DNA from 2 places in the Endobacterium panacihumi genome. Region 1 is predicted to be linked to the other one. Evidence: predicted binding sites of a transcription regulator. Region 1 holds the regulator's gene; the other holds the start of a gene.
The links. The regulator LexA, encoded in region 1, represses DNA repair genes until DNA is damaged. The targets are predictions, from matches to a motif close to TGTTCNNNNTGTGTTCNG.
Positions count from the first base shown of each region.

Region 2: ACRQ1B_RS27945 (LexA family protein) is a predicted target of LexA. The motif match lies at 4,741-4,758, and genes of this name have one in related genera.

Region 1 is NZ_JBOZRA010000001.1:1,512,259-1,519,549, forward strand. It holds gene ACRQ1B_RS07495 (FtsB family cell division protein) at 1-61, opposite strand, end outside; gene eno (phosphopyruvate hydratase) at 226-1,500, opposite strand; gene kdsA (3-deoxy-8-phosphooctulonate synthase) at 1,631-2,479, opposite strand; gene ACRQ1B_RS07510 (VOC family protein) at 2,482-3,360, opposite strand; gene lexA (transcriptional repressor LexA) at 3,533-4,252, shown strand; gene ACRQ1B_RS07520 (ComEC/Rec2 family competence protein) at 4,233-6,698, opposite strand.
Region 2 is NZ_JBOZRA010000011.1:10,605-17,895, reverse strand. It holds gene ACRQ1B_RS27970 (hypothetical protein) at 1-863, shown strand, start outside; gene ACRQ1B_RS27965 (hypothetical protein) at 1,304-1,753, opposite strand; gene ACRQ1B_RS27960 (carboxylesterase family protein) at 2,666-3,361, shown strand; gene ACRQ1B_RS27955 (helix-turn-helix transcriptional regulator) at 3,753-4,154, shown strand; gene ACRQ1B_RS27950 (hypothetical protein) at 4,187-4,546, opposite strand; gene ACRQ1B_RS27945 (LexA family protein) at 4,838-5,281, shown strand; gene ACRQ1B_RS27940 (Y-family DNA polymerase) at 5,283-6,575, shown strand; gene ACRQ1B_RS27935 (hypothetical protein) at 6,572-6,829, shown strand; gene ACRQ1B_RS27930 (hypothetical protein) at 6,837-7,040, shown strand.

The sequences.
Region 1 (7,291 bases):
CGGTAATGGCGGGCAGGACAAAACGGCCGAATTTTCTCTTCTTATGGTGCTTGGTCCACATGCTCGTCCAGAATCCCGTCACGCAATAATCTGCCATGACAGTCGCAGAACTTGTTTAAGCAATCGTTGACCATGTTCACCCGGCCGCGAAAACGAAAAAAGCCCGCGACCAGAGGCGCGGGCTTTCAACATGAGCGACGGCTGGCCTTTCGGCCAGCAGCGCTTTTAGGCCTTCAGGATCGAGCGGCCGGCATAGATCGCCTGCGGGCCGAGCATCTCTTCGATGCGGATCAGCTGGTTGTACTTGGCCAGACGGTCGGAGCGCGACAGCGAGCCGGTCTTGATCTGACCGCAGTTGGTGGCAACAGCGAGATCAGCAATCGTCGAGTCTTCCGTTTCGCCCGAGCGGTGCGACATGACGGCGGTGTAACGTGCCTTGTGCGCGGTCTCGACGGCATCGAGCGTTTCCGTCAGCGAGCCGATCTGGTTGACCTTGACGAGGATCGAGTTGGCTGTGCCCATCTTGATACCGTCGCGCAGGCGCGCCGAGTTGGTGACGAACAGATCGTCGCCAACCAGCTGAACCTTGTCGCCGATCTTGTCGGTCAGGTACTTCCAGCCAGCCCAGTCGTCTTCGGCCATGCCATCCTCGATCGAGATGATCGGGTACTTCGCGGCCAGTTCGGCGAGATAGTCAGCCATGGCTTCCGGCTCGAGCGTGCGGCCTTCGCCTTCCATCTCGTATTTGCCGTTCTTGAAGAACTCGGTCGAAGCGCAGTCGAGGCCGAGGAAGACGTCGTCGCCCGGCTTGTAACCAGCCTTTTCGACCGACTTCATGATGAAGTCGAGGGCTTCCGGCGCGCTCTTCAGGCCCGGAGCAAAACCGCCTTCGTCACCAACGTTGGTGTTGTGGCCCTGTGCACCCAGTTCCTTCTTGAGAACATGGAAGATTTCCGAACCGATGCGAACGGCGTCGGCAATCGATTCCGCGCCGACCGGCATGATCATGAATTCCTGGAAATCGATCGGGTTGTCGGCATGGGCGCCACCGTTGATGATGTTCATCATCGGAACCGGCAGAACGTGGGCGGCTGCACCACCGATATAACGGTAGAGCGGCAGGCCGGAGGATTCGGCAGCAGCCTTGGCAACGGCGAGCGATACGCCGAGAATGGCGTTGGCGCCGAGACGCGACTTGTTCGGCGTGCCGTCGAGCGCGATCATCGTCTTGTCGATATGGATCTGGCTTTCGGCGTCAAAACCGCCGATGGCGTCGAAGATTTCGGTGTTGACGGCTTCAACAGCCTTCAGCACGCCCTTGCCGCCATAACGCTTGCCGCCATCGCGAAGCTCAACGGCTTCGTGCGCGCCGGTCGAGGCGCCCGACGGAACGGCAGCGCGGCCCATCGTGCCGTCTTCGAGATAGACGTCGACTTCTACGGTCGGGTTGCCGCGGCTGTCGAGGATTTCGCGGGCAATGATATCGGTAATGGCAGTCAATGTTCTCTCCTCAGGTTGACGTCTATGCGGTCACTGAAAATGGCTCACAATCAATGACACGGCAATTACAGTGCAGGCACTTTTGATTCCTTGACGGTGATCAAAAGTGCAATTTGTCACATGGGCCTTTTCACGCAGCCTTGGCGATGGCGTCAAAAGCCAGCAGTTTTTCCAGCAGTTTCGGCATGTCCTTCAGATGCACCATGTTGGGGCCATCCGACGGCGCATTGTCCGGATCCTCATGCGTTTCGATAAAGACACCTGCCACACCGACAGCCACGGCTGCACGCGCAAGCGTTTCTACGAACTCGCGCTGACCGCCGCTCGAACCGCCCTGCCCGCCCGGCTGCTGCACGGAATGGGTGGCGTCAAAAATGACCGGCGAACCGAGCGATGCCATGATCGGCAATGAGCGCATGTCCGAGACCAGCGTGTTGTAGCCGAAGGAAGCACCGCGCTCGCACAGCAGCACATTGCCGTTTCCGCTTTCGGTAAACTTTGCCTGGACATTCTTCATGTCCCAGGGCGCCAGAAACTGGCCCTTCTTGACGTTGATGGCACGGCCGGTTTTTGCAGCGGCCACCAGAAGATCGGTCTGGCGCGACAAAAATGCCGGGATCTGCAGGATATCCACCGTTTCAGCAACGATGGCGCACTGCTCTTCGGTATGAATGTCGGTCAGGACCGGAAAGCCGAATTCCTTCTTGAGATCGGCAAAGATTTCCATTGCTGTTTCGAGCCCGATGCCGCGCTTGCCGGCAATCGACGTGCGGTTCGCCTTGTCGAAGGAGGATTTGTAGACGAGACCGATGCCAAGCTTCTCGCAGAGCTCCGACAGCGTGCCGGCGATCATGAAGGCATGGTCGCGGCTTTCCATCTGGCAGGGGCCGGCGATCAGAGAGAGTTTCTTGCTGTTGGAAAAAAGGACCTGCTTGGCCCCCTCGCCGACGGTTACTTCGGCCTTGGCGCTGACAGCCATGATCACTCCTCGAAAGCAAATACGGCACCCTGTCCGGGCGCCGGGGCAACCATGATACGGCTGCCCTTTTCCATGAATGCGACGTCATTAGCAGCAAGCTTTGCCCGTGTCACGGTGAGATCGGGAACACGGAAGACGATGGCGGCGCCGGTGAGGCCAAGCGTTTGCGATGACTTGAAACCAGCCTCGACCGCAAATTCAGCCCGAAAGGTTTCGGCAGACAGCACCTGCACGGCAGCGTTTCTCGCGGAAAAGCGATGATGCTCGCCGGCAAGCTCCGAACCGGTATCGATCGCGATCTGCAGACGCCCGACGTGAGAAGCCAATGCATTTTCCGCCACCAGCACGACCTCCGCCAAACCGAAAACACCGTTTTCGTGGCGCTCCAGTGTCGCGCGATCGGCCGGCAAGGGATCAAGCCGCTGACATGTGAACACGCCGAAAGAATCACTTTCCCCGCGCCCCGCAAAAGCCAGATGAAAACGGGCAAGTTTTTCCGAACCGTCCGGCAACTTCGCTAGCCGTGAGAATTCCAGCATATCACCGCCGGAAATCCCGGCTTGGGTAAACCGCTCACGGTCGGCACGCGCATTGTCCGTTGCCAGGGCGACGGCAGAAAAGCCCTCCTCGCCCATCACTGTGCGCGCCGCCTGATCCTGCGCCACGAATGCATTACCGGCTGCAATCGAGTTCTCGTAGAGTTCCGAATCCACAACGGCCAACGGCTCCAGATAGGTGCCATCCCTCATGAAAACACAGGCATTTCCCGTACCGAACGGATGTGTGGCGTCGGCCGCAACCGTGAAACCGAGCCGGCTTAATCGCCGACGAGCAATATCGAGAGACGCGGTGGGCAAAACGAGATGGTCGATGGTGAACATGGCCGCCCTTCTTCAAAACAGGCTTGAATAACAGTGATCGACTTTTCCCAGCCCGTGATCAAGCACACCATGCGCCGCCTTCGTTCCAAGCACTACCAATTTTCGTAGTTGCGGAACACACATGGAACATATAGTGTCCGTTCTGGATTTGTTTCACCTTCAAGGACCCGCCATGCTCACGCGCAAACAGCAGGAACTGCTTCTGTTCATTCACGAACGCATGAAGGAGTCCGGTGTGCCGCCATCGTTCGACGAAATGAAGGATGCGCTGGACCTGGCTTCCAAATCGGGCATCCACCGCCTGATCACGGCACTTGAGGAACGCGGCTTCATCCGCCGCCTGCCGAACCGGGCACGTGCCCTGGAAGTCATCAAGCTGCCGGACGCCTATAATGCCAGCCTGACGCCGCGCAAACCGTTTTCACCGAGCGTCATCGAAGGCAGTCTCGGCAAGACCCAGCCGGTCAAGACGGTCACCCCGCCACCGGTCGCCAATGACAGCATTCCGGCCACCACCGTGCCCGTCATGGGCCGGATTGCTGCCGGTGTGCCGATCTCCGCAATCCAGAACACCACGCATGAAATCGCCGTGCCGCCGGAAATGCTCGGCAATGGCGAACATTATGCGCTGGAAGTGCGCGGCGATTCGATGATCGAGGCCGGCATTCTGGATGGCGACACGGTCATCATCCGCAACGGCAACACCGCCACGCCGGGTGATATCATCGTCGCGCTGGTGGATGACGAGGAAGCGACACTGAAGCGTTTTCGCCGCAAGGGCGCATCGATCGCGCTGGAAGCCGCCAACCCGGCTTATGAGACCCGCATCTTCCCGCAGGAACGTGTAAAAGTTCAGGGCAAGCTGGTCGGCCTCATTCGCCGTTACCACTGATCTGCGATCTGCTGCTCAGGAATTGCAGCGGTTCCGGCAATGCCGGATCGAAAACACCTCGCCGCCAGTCATACTGGCGGTGGCGCTCCCAGGAGCGATCAGAGCCATCCATGGCGACAACGACTGACCATTCCTGAGGATCGGATTTTCCGTTAAAGCGGATTTCCAAAGCCCCCATGCGGCGCAGTGCTTCGCCATTGATCATCAGGGCGCCTGATCGGCAGCGATCGAAACGGGCGCGCGCAGCGATCACCACCTGAGCCATATCACAGGCGGGGCCGGCGTAACGCGCATCTTCCACAACCGCGATCGTCGGGCCATCGCGTGGTCTTGCGACACACCATGATCGGGCCGCGCAGGCGAATGTTGCCGAAGGGGTTTCCTGCAGTGCTTTTCGCATGCCCTGCCGGGCTCGGGCGATTTGTTCTGGTTTGAGCGGCTCTCGGCCTGCCCTTGCTACGGCAGCAACTGGCGCTTCTGGACTTGCCGCATTTTTCTTCGCAGCGCCTTTCTCCTGCATAGTGGGAGAAGCCAGGGACACAGCGTCCGAACCGGGCAGGTCTACACTCGTGTTTGCCGCCGTCAAAGCATGACTGGACTGGGGAGGCTTCACCTCCGTGTCCGGTGCCGGAATATCCAGCAAAGTCGGCCCCTCTGGCTGGGGCAATGACAGGGCATGACGCCACTGCGAGTAGATGAAACCGGGCGGACGGACGCGATTGGTGGCGACCTGACCATCCGCCAGAAACGCAGCAAGGCTGCCATCTTCCGAAACGAGAAAATCCGGCGGCGGATCGTGCCCTGCCCGCCATGAGAGAAAAATGGCCAGAGCCAGAAACGGCAGCCCCAGCAGATAAAGCCGCGTGCGCAGCAAGGTCAGGATAAGGAAGCCAGCCGTTGCGATGGGAAGAAACCAAGTCGGTTGGCGGCCGATGCCGACATCGCCACCCCAGCCGGCAACGGTTTTGGCGACGATGATGACGCCCTCCAGCCCCATGCCCATCACGTTCAAGAACGGCCCATCCAGCCCAAATGGCATCACCAGCATTGCAATCAGGCCGAACGGCATGACGATGAACGAAACGAGCGGCATGGCAGCCAGATTGGCGGCCAGCCCGTAGGTGGAAAGACGGTGAAAATGGTCGATGGAAAAGATGGCCGTCGACAGGCCACCGATCAGCGACGTGACGAAGACGCCACCGACCAGATGCCCCAGGGCAAAAACCGGTTTGAGCGCTGCCGGGCGCCATGGCGGATCGTCGCTATTCGCCTCCCTGCGCCTGCTCCATGCCGAATAGCCCGCCACCAGCGCCACCGTGGCGGCAAAGGACATCTGGAAACTCGGCCCCAGAATTTCCGAGGGAGAGACGACAAGAACGACCAGCGCCGCCAGCGCCACATTGCGCAGGCTGATCGACGGACGGTCGAAAAACACGGCGGCCAGCATGATCGCCATCATGATATAGGCGCGCTCGGCGGACACGCCGAAGCCGGAGATCAGGTAATAACCGGTCGCCATCAGAAGTGCTGCACCCGCCGCCAGCTTCTTGACGGGAAACGCCTGCGCAAAACCGGGCATAAGAGCAAACAGGCTGCGCATGCCGACAAAAAAGATACCGGCCGCCAGCGCCATGTTCAGCCCGGAAATCGCAACGATATGAGCCAGCCCAGAGACACGCAGCGCCTCGGTGGTCTCCGTGGAAATGGCACGCCGTTCGTCGGTCACGATGGCGGCGGCAAAAGCCCCGGCATCGCCGGGCACCGTGTCACGGATGCGAGAGGCAATCGCGCTGCGCCAGGTGAAAAACATCCGCTCCATGGCCCGCCCCCAACTGGCCGTGACAGAACCATCAGCGGCCACAGGCGCGCCGTAGAAAAAGCCGATGGCGCCAATGCCGTCGAAATACGAATTGAAGGCAAAATCGACCGACCCCGGCAGAACCGGCCCTGACGGCGGCGATATCCGTGCCCGCCCGCTGATCCGGTCACCGATCTCGAAGACCGTCTTGTTGCTGCGCGAAATCACGGTGATGCGTTCAGGCTGCCGCCGCAGTTTCGGCGATTCCGTCTTTTCCAGCGCCAATACATAACGCCATCGCCCCTCGCCGCTCGGCTCACGCATCTCGACAACGCCCGTCACCACGGTCGTCACCGGCTGATCAAGCATGACCGTCGCCATACGCCAGTTTTCGCAAGCCGCCAGCAACATCCCGGCCAGAAAGAAGAGCACGGCCAGCATCACATGGCGCATCCACCCTTCATGAGCGCGCAAAAACAGGCTGAGGATGGCGCAAACCACAAACGCCACTACCAATGACCATGGTGCGGGCTCCGTCGGGAGTGCGAACCAGATGGCCGCGCCAAGGCCGACAAGAACCGGAATAGCCAGAAAGGCATGCCCATATGCCCGCTCCTCGGCGAGCATTGCCGGCAACGCCACTTTCACGCGGACGCCAGCCGCCCGAGCTTTTGATGCGATCGTGTAAGAATGATGTGGCGCGACGCCGAAAGATCGCGTTCGGCGGAAGAAACGCAAACCAGAAGACGCAACAACAGCACGCCAAAGTGGGGTGCGACCATTCGCGTCATTGTCTCGACGATGAGGAAGTCCCGCCGGCTCACCCGAAAGTGAGTCCGTTCCGGCTCCAAAACGGTCTTTCGGATGGCCGTTCTGGGTGCTTTTCGACGTCAAATCCGACCGAAAATCCGGCTGCTGCTGAAGCTCCGCCGGCATCCACCCCTCCCAAACGCCGCTCAGCCAAACACGACCAAAGATTGCATTTCCAGACGCAGTCCGTCAACGCGAATTCCACTCTGACAGCCTGATGCGCAGGACTGAAAAGGACATAACGATATCGAGAGATAAAGTGCTGAGGCGAAACAAATCGGCAAGCAGGCAAAACTACAGATTGCCGCCAAAATAGTCTGCTTGCCTACATATTTTTCGCATTGCACAAATACCGCCCACAGGCGCTTGGCAGCGAGCGTCGGATCATATAGCTAATCAGGACGCTTCTTTTCTTTTGGCGCTTCTCCAGC
Region 2 (7,291 bases), on a different contig from region 1:
CCTTCCGCCACGACGGCACGACACGCTACATCTGGGCGACAGACAGACTGGTGGAGCTATTGGCTGAGCCATCTTCGCAGCCAAACACCCTACCATCTAGGTTCGTCCATTTGTTCAGAACGCTTATGGATTGTTCCGAGGCGGAAGGTGATGACACCGATCGAACGAAGGCGCTTGAGGTCTTGAACGTGCCTTTCCGAAAAGAAGGGTTCGAAGCCTATTTTGACGAGAGCGCAACGCTACAATTCCGGCACATCAGGACCAATAAAATCACTGAAGTGTCGAACCCACACCGACCACTTGCCCCGGAAGAGATCAAGAAGAGGGGGCAATTATCGGATTACCTCGACACATGCAGTGAAGACGAACTAATCGAAGAGGTTTTGCTGCCAATGTTCCGGCAGCTTGGCTATCACCGCATCACCGCGGCTGGGCATGCAGATAAGCAGCTTGAGTACGGCAAAGATATCTGGATGCGGTTTACCCTGCCTACAATGCATGTGATTTACTTCGGCATCCAAGCAAAAAAAGGCAAGATCGATTCCTCCGGCGTTACTAAAAGTGGTAACGCCAATGTTGCGGAGATCTATAATCAGGTCTCAATGATGCTTGGCCACGAGATCTTTGACCCTGAGCTCAACAGGCGTGTCCTTGTGGATCACGCCTTCATCGTTGCTGGTGGCGATATCACCAAGCAAGCGCGTAATTGGCTCGGGGGGAAGCTGGACCAGAGCAGGAGAGCGCAAATCCTTTTCATGGATCGGGACGACATTCTAAACCTTTTCGTCGTCACCAGAATTCCACTTCCCGCAGGAGCGGTTCCCGAAATATCTTTTGGGCCATCGGACGATATTCCGTTCTAAGCCAGATATCTCGGGTCTCTGATCTGCCGCAAAGGGCGACGATTTGCTATCGGATGGCGGAGCATGGGATCCTGTTGGCAGATATTTCCGCACGGTTCATGTCGGCCGGCCCGATGATATAGGCAGAGCCTCCAAAGAGGGATTTATCTTTCTGCAGGAGAAGCAGCGGACCAGGTGCGCCACGGATCTAATATCCTTCCTCGATCAGCTGCAGGACCGTTTTCTGGCCTTCTACGAGCTTGCCGCATTTCCATGATGACAGGAAACTGTGCGAAAGCGGATGTGAATGACGCTGTAACGAGCCCCAGGGCGCATAGGCTCTTTTTCTTATGAATTCGTCCCATGTGAAACTGAAACAGGCTAATAATTGCACATGCAATGTCAGCTGTGAAAGCAGGGTAAAAACCGCAACCTGCGCCCCTCTGGCTTGGGCTGCAAAGCTAGAAGAACCACCACCATGCGACCCCAATCGCAATTAGGATCAGCAGCCAGTTTTTCTTCAGCGTGTCGATCTGCTCGCCAGTTTTTTCCGTCGTGAGAAACGCCTCGGCGTCAGGACCGGTCATGACCTCTATCTTGATGATCTGGGGTTCCCGTCGGTCATCAGTCTGGATCTCGTTCACGCGCGCAACGTACGGTGATACCACTACGACAGGAGCGTCGTCCTCCAGCGCCCTTTTTATCCAACGCCGGTCATCTTCATCTACGATCATGCCGTACGAACCGGCGAGGCGATATTTTTCCCCCGTCTTTGTGATTTCCCACGTGGCATCCCTGATTTTGATTTCGTCGCTCCAATCGTCGCGATCATCGATCAACTTTTGCCACTGAATATCGATTCTGTCGTCCAGCCTCAGTCCTGACGCGCTGGAACCGGCCTCGGCCGACACTATTCTTCTCGCCAATGTAGCCCCCATATCCCCATCAATGGCGCTGATTAGTAAGATCGTTTGAGGTTCACGGGAAGCGGGATATCAAAAATCGGGGTGCAACACTCGATTCCGTAGCCGTGACCCGAATGGGACAAGACGCTTGAGCCGCAAACGACAGCACACCGACACTGCCGGCGGCTCTGAAAGAGACGGTGGCAAGGTCATTGGTGTGCTCGAGCGCGGGAAGTGAGGGGCTTGGTCGCAAGTTTCCCGCGATAGGATGCGGGCCGGCCGACAATGGCGGTCGATGCCCTACAGGTCTTCCGGGGGATCTGTGTTCGATCAATGATCCGGACCTGGCTCATTCGCTGGCTTCCTACGTCTTGCCCTTCCTGCTGATCATCCTGAGCTGGAGCGTTCGCTCCTTTCTCATGATCTCAGGAGCCGTCGCTATCTTGTTCACATATCTGCTTATCGAACACGTCACAGTACCCATCCAGGATCGGCAATTCGCTCATTCTCTGGGCGCCGGCCTCCTTCTCTTTGTCTTCGTGGTGACGGATGGCGGGAATATTATCGAGAGCGATCGTGCTGGTGCAGCGTTGGAGGCAGTTCGGGTACCCGAGCATAGCGCGGCGTACTTACTGACCGTTGCGGCGCCTCCTATCGGTCTTACAATCCTTGCAATGTCGGCTTGAGGCTCCGTATGGTTGCTTCGGGCCGAAAGAGGAAGCCAGTACCCTACCCATGGCCGACTAGTGCGACACAACCTGCACGTCGCACTAATCAGAAATTGTGCGACAAAGCGAATCTTTGTTCCGGAAACTGAGGCTCACACTGTGCGCCTCTTGTTATCCATTTAAGTTTCGACAGGTGTCCAGATCCAGCCACTTATGCGATCCTCCGACTTTATTGAGGAGGAGATGAACGATGAGACGAGAAATTCTGTCTGCGACTATGGTCGCTGCATTGGGGATATTTACCGCCTATCCCGCATATGCCGAACAGGTGGCTATGACCTCGACAGCAACCGTGAAAGCTGACATTCGGTATCTAATGCACACGCCGGCTGGCTACGAGACATCCAGTGATACATATCCACTCATCGTATGGCTGCATGGAGGAGATCAGGGCGGTAGCGACATAGAAAAAGTCAAGTCGAGCGGTATTCCCAAACTGATCGAGGATGGGAAGCAGTTGCCCTTCCTCGTTTTCTCGCCACAAAATCCTAGCGAAGAATTGCTCTACCCTATTGAGGCGGTGAAAGCGGCCCTTGAGGACGTGCTATCCGCATACCGCGTCGATCGCTCACGTATCTATGTCGTCGGTTACAGCAGAGGAGGTTTTGGAGCGTGGGCCATGGCGGAACAGTTTCCTAACACGTTCGCAGCCGTCGTTCCCATCGCTGGTGGTGGCAATCGGCACTATCTGAGCAGAACAAACGAGAAGGCTGCCTTCTGGGTCTTTCACGGAACAGAGGACGACGTTATTCCTCTGTCCGATTCGGTTATCATGTATGAGCGCCTCAAAACACTGAAGCGGAATGCGCGCCTCTCCGTCTTGGAAGGTGTGAACCATTCGGATGTCGAGGGAGCGGCACTTGGTAATCCGGAATTATGGGACTAGTTGCTGAAGCAGCGTTTGGAAGTAGGACCAAAGTAGTCGCATTCACAGCCGGCGCCTGTCCGCTATGTTTACTAAATCGACCGTCCATAATCGATCGGTCGCAGCACGTGGCGTGACACCAAAGTCAGCTCCTGCTGTTTCGTTTCTGGTAACGGGTACGAAACGCGCCCGCTATCATCACCTTTGTCGTTAGCCGAAACCAGAGACCTGGCGAGCGTATGTATGTCATAAGCCTCGCCGGGCTCAACGATTCTGGTGGCAACCACGGATCGTTTCCACCACTCGTGATTTCCATTACCGCGCCCGTTCACTTGTACGAGCTCTGCTGACGGGCACAGCTTCGACATGCTGTTGGGTTATCAGGGTAGCTTCACAATTTCGGAGCACCTTCATGAAAACGAAACACTCACCATCGAGTGCGATCGCCGAACTCGATCCGGAAATGCTTGCAATCGTTGAGGCGTTCGCAGCCGTCATCGTCCGGATGAAAGCGCAAAAGGATGAGATAAGTTCCTTGGCCGAGAAGGTGGAAAAAGCTGAGCGTAGTCAGGTTAAACCGGATGCCGCACGCATCCAGCAGAAACCTGCGGATGCCCAACACAGCAATGATATCTTGTCCGGTCCAAAACTAATGAGGATCGCAGACGTCGCGGAATACCTGTCGATGTCGAGAGGAACGATTTATCGCAGAGTCAAAGAAGGTACATTCCCCCCGCCGAAAAAACTGGGGCATTCAGTCCGGTGGATGTCCACAGACATCACGGCCTGGATCGACGAGCTCTCCCAGACCTGACCGACATATTGCCTGCTGGTGACGCGACCCGATCAATGGACAGTGGGGCGCGCGCTATTCAAGAGCCCAACCGACGACCTGATGACCTTTCGAAACGTGCGCCAGTCAGGAAGATCGCGTTCGTTGATGCGCTCCTCAATCGCTGTCAGCGTCCACCCGACACATGCGACATCCATGCTTAGCCTGTAGGCATCGGAGCGCGCGAAGCACGCAACAATTCGGGGTCGGGCATCACCGTTGTCCTTGGGAATTTTAGCAACGACCTGCTGTGCTTCCGTGTAAGCCTCGGCGATCCGCTCCCGATCCATCGTATTGCTTTGTGCGATCATCCCCACGGTCCAGGCCAAGGTTTCGGCAAGTAGCTCAGACTCATTGGTTATCGACGTGCTCATATCCTGGCTCCGATTAACAACGCTATTTCTGCAGGTGCATACGCCCGCAGGATCGTGACAACGTAATACTGCGTCATGTTTTGAAATTCGTCTACTGTCGTGTTGTAATGGGGAGACGAAGAAATGCATCGCAGACTAAATGCGAATAATGCTCGGTTAAATCTCAGCGACAGCTTATTGACTCGCGCTACCACGAGAACATAATCAGAACACGCGGGGCCGCTTGGCGGCGGTGAGCTCCCTTTACATCATTGTCTGTTAGCACGCGCTTCGGCGCGAAGGAGAGAACTCGTGCCGATTTCTGGCGCCGCCCTGTTACAACCGGTATCGGTCGAATACATCACCCGCGAAATCCGCTCGTCGAACCTCAAGGTTTCGGCCGGCTTCCCCTCGCCCGCCGGCGACGATCTGGAAAGTCCGGTCGATCTCGTCGCCTGGATGATCCGCCATGAGCATGCGACCTTCTGGTATCAGGTCAGCGGCAACTCGCTCTCAGACCTCGGCATCATGGACGGTGATTTCGTGGCAATCGACCGGGCCGGCAAGATTGTGCCAGGCCGCACCGTGTTGGCGCTGCACAATGGCGACATGCTTTTGAAGCTGCTGACCAGACGTGACGGCCGCCTGTGGCTGGAAGCTCGCTCAGAGGACCGTTATCCGCCGATCGCAGTGTCCGAGGCGACCGAGATTTATGGTGTCGTCGCCGGCATTGCCCGCCGTTATCCGGTGGATTGACATGACTTATACGAATTCCAGCCCCATCGCCCTGATCGACTGCAACAATTTCTATGTGTCCTGTGAGCGGCTGTTCGATCCGAGACTGCATGGCCGGCCGGTCGTGGTGCTTTCGAACAATGACGGCTGCGCGGTGGCTCGCTCCGAAGAAGCCAAGGCGCTCGGCATCAAGATGGGCGAACCGGCGCATTTCTTCAAAGACAAGACGAAGGAACATGGCATCCGGCTGCTGTCGTCGAACTATACGCTTTATGGCGATATCAGCCGGCGCGTGGCGACCGTCATCGGTCGGTTTTCGCCGGTGACGGAAGTCTATTCGATCGACGAGACGTTTGTGGACCTGTCCGGCTTTGGCTCCCGCATGCTCGATCATGCGGCCGAGATGCGGGCAGCCGTGCGACGTGAAATCGGCATGCCGACCTGCGTCGGTATCGCTCCGACCAAGACGCTAGCGAAATTCGCCAATTTCATTGCCAAGAAAAATCCGGTTTTTGGTGGCGTCTGCGATCTCACTGACCAGACAGTTGCCGATTTCTGCATGAGCCGCACGGATGTCAGCGAGATCTGGGGCGTTGGCCGGCAGACTACGACCAAGCTGCGCGCTGCTGGTATCAATACGGTGGCGCAGCTGCGGGACATGCCCATGCCGCTGGCCCGCAAGATCGGCACCGTTGTCCTGGAGCGCACGGTCGCCGAGCTGCAGGGCGTGCGCTGCATGGAGATCGAGGATATCGAACCGCAGCGCAAGGGCATGGCGGTGACACGCTCGACAGGCACACCGATGACGACCTTGTTCGTGCTGCAGCAAGCTGTGACTGCGCATGCAACGCGCGCGGCAGAGAAGCTGCGGCGGCACGGACTTGTCGCCAGCCATATCACCACTTTCTTCCATACCAATCCGCATAACGGCTCAAGGCAGAGCAGTGTCTCGCGATCGGCAAAACTTTCGCCGCCTTCCAGCACGACTTTTGCGCTTGTCGATGCGGCGCTTAGAAGTGTCGAGCGCGGCTGGCCAGGTGATCCCGGCGGCAATGGTTTTGCCTATCTCAAGGCCGGCGTCCTGTTGAGCGATCTTGTGGCGGAGGAGCTGGCGCCGGTCGATCTGTTCGCCCATGCACATGCGCCGGCAGCACGGCTGTCAAAGGCACTCGATGCGGTCAACGATCGCTGGGGCAAGAAGACCGTGGTTTTAGCCTCGGAGGGCGTACGGCGCGGCTTTGAGGTAAAGGCGGACATGCGCACACCACGATACACGACAAGAATATCTGAATTGCCGATTGCGAGGGCGATATGAGCTTGCCGACCTTGAAGGATTTCCGCGGCGAGCGGATCGACATGACCTGCCGGCGCTGTGACCGGCACGGCGAATATGATCGCAAGGCACTGGTGAAAAAGTTCGGGGCCTCCACGCCGTTCGTCGAATTGCGTCGCATCCTCTCGATCGGCTGCGACCGCCGCGGAACAGACGGCTGCGAGGCGTGTTTTCCCTGTCTGCTGCAAGCGCAGATCCTGATCGAAGGAGGCAATGATGCCGGAAGCAAAATCTGAAGATCGCATGATCCATGTTCATTTCACGCGCGGTGACGAGGAATACGACGAGGTCGTGCTCGCCGGCGAAGTGGAAACCTTCCTCAGAAGTCATGTTGACCGCAGCGACGAGATCTCGAATGCCATGATGTTTCTGGAGGTCGAGCGCATGGCAAGCGGACGGTATGTCGGTGCCGGCTGGTCCATCAGCTTTACGGTCGAGGATCCCTGATGAAACATGCAAGCAGCGTCGACCTGTCAGTAACTGAGAGCGTGTCGCAGCTGGCGGAATGGCACATGCTGGAAGGTCGCTGCGGAAAATGCGGTCATGTTGGCAAGGTCTATTGGAGCAGGATCAAAAGACAGTTCTTGCCGACTGCACGAGTGCAGGAGGTCGAGAACCGGTTCCGATGCCGGTCTTGCGGCAACCGCGCGCAAAACCGGATATCGGTCACCATGATGTCAAGGGATTAACCTGTTAAG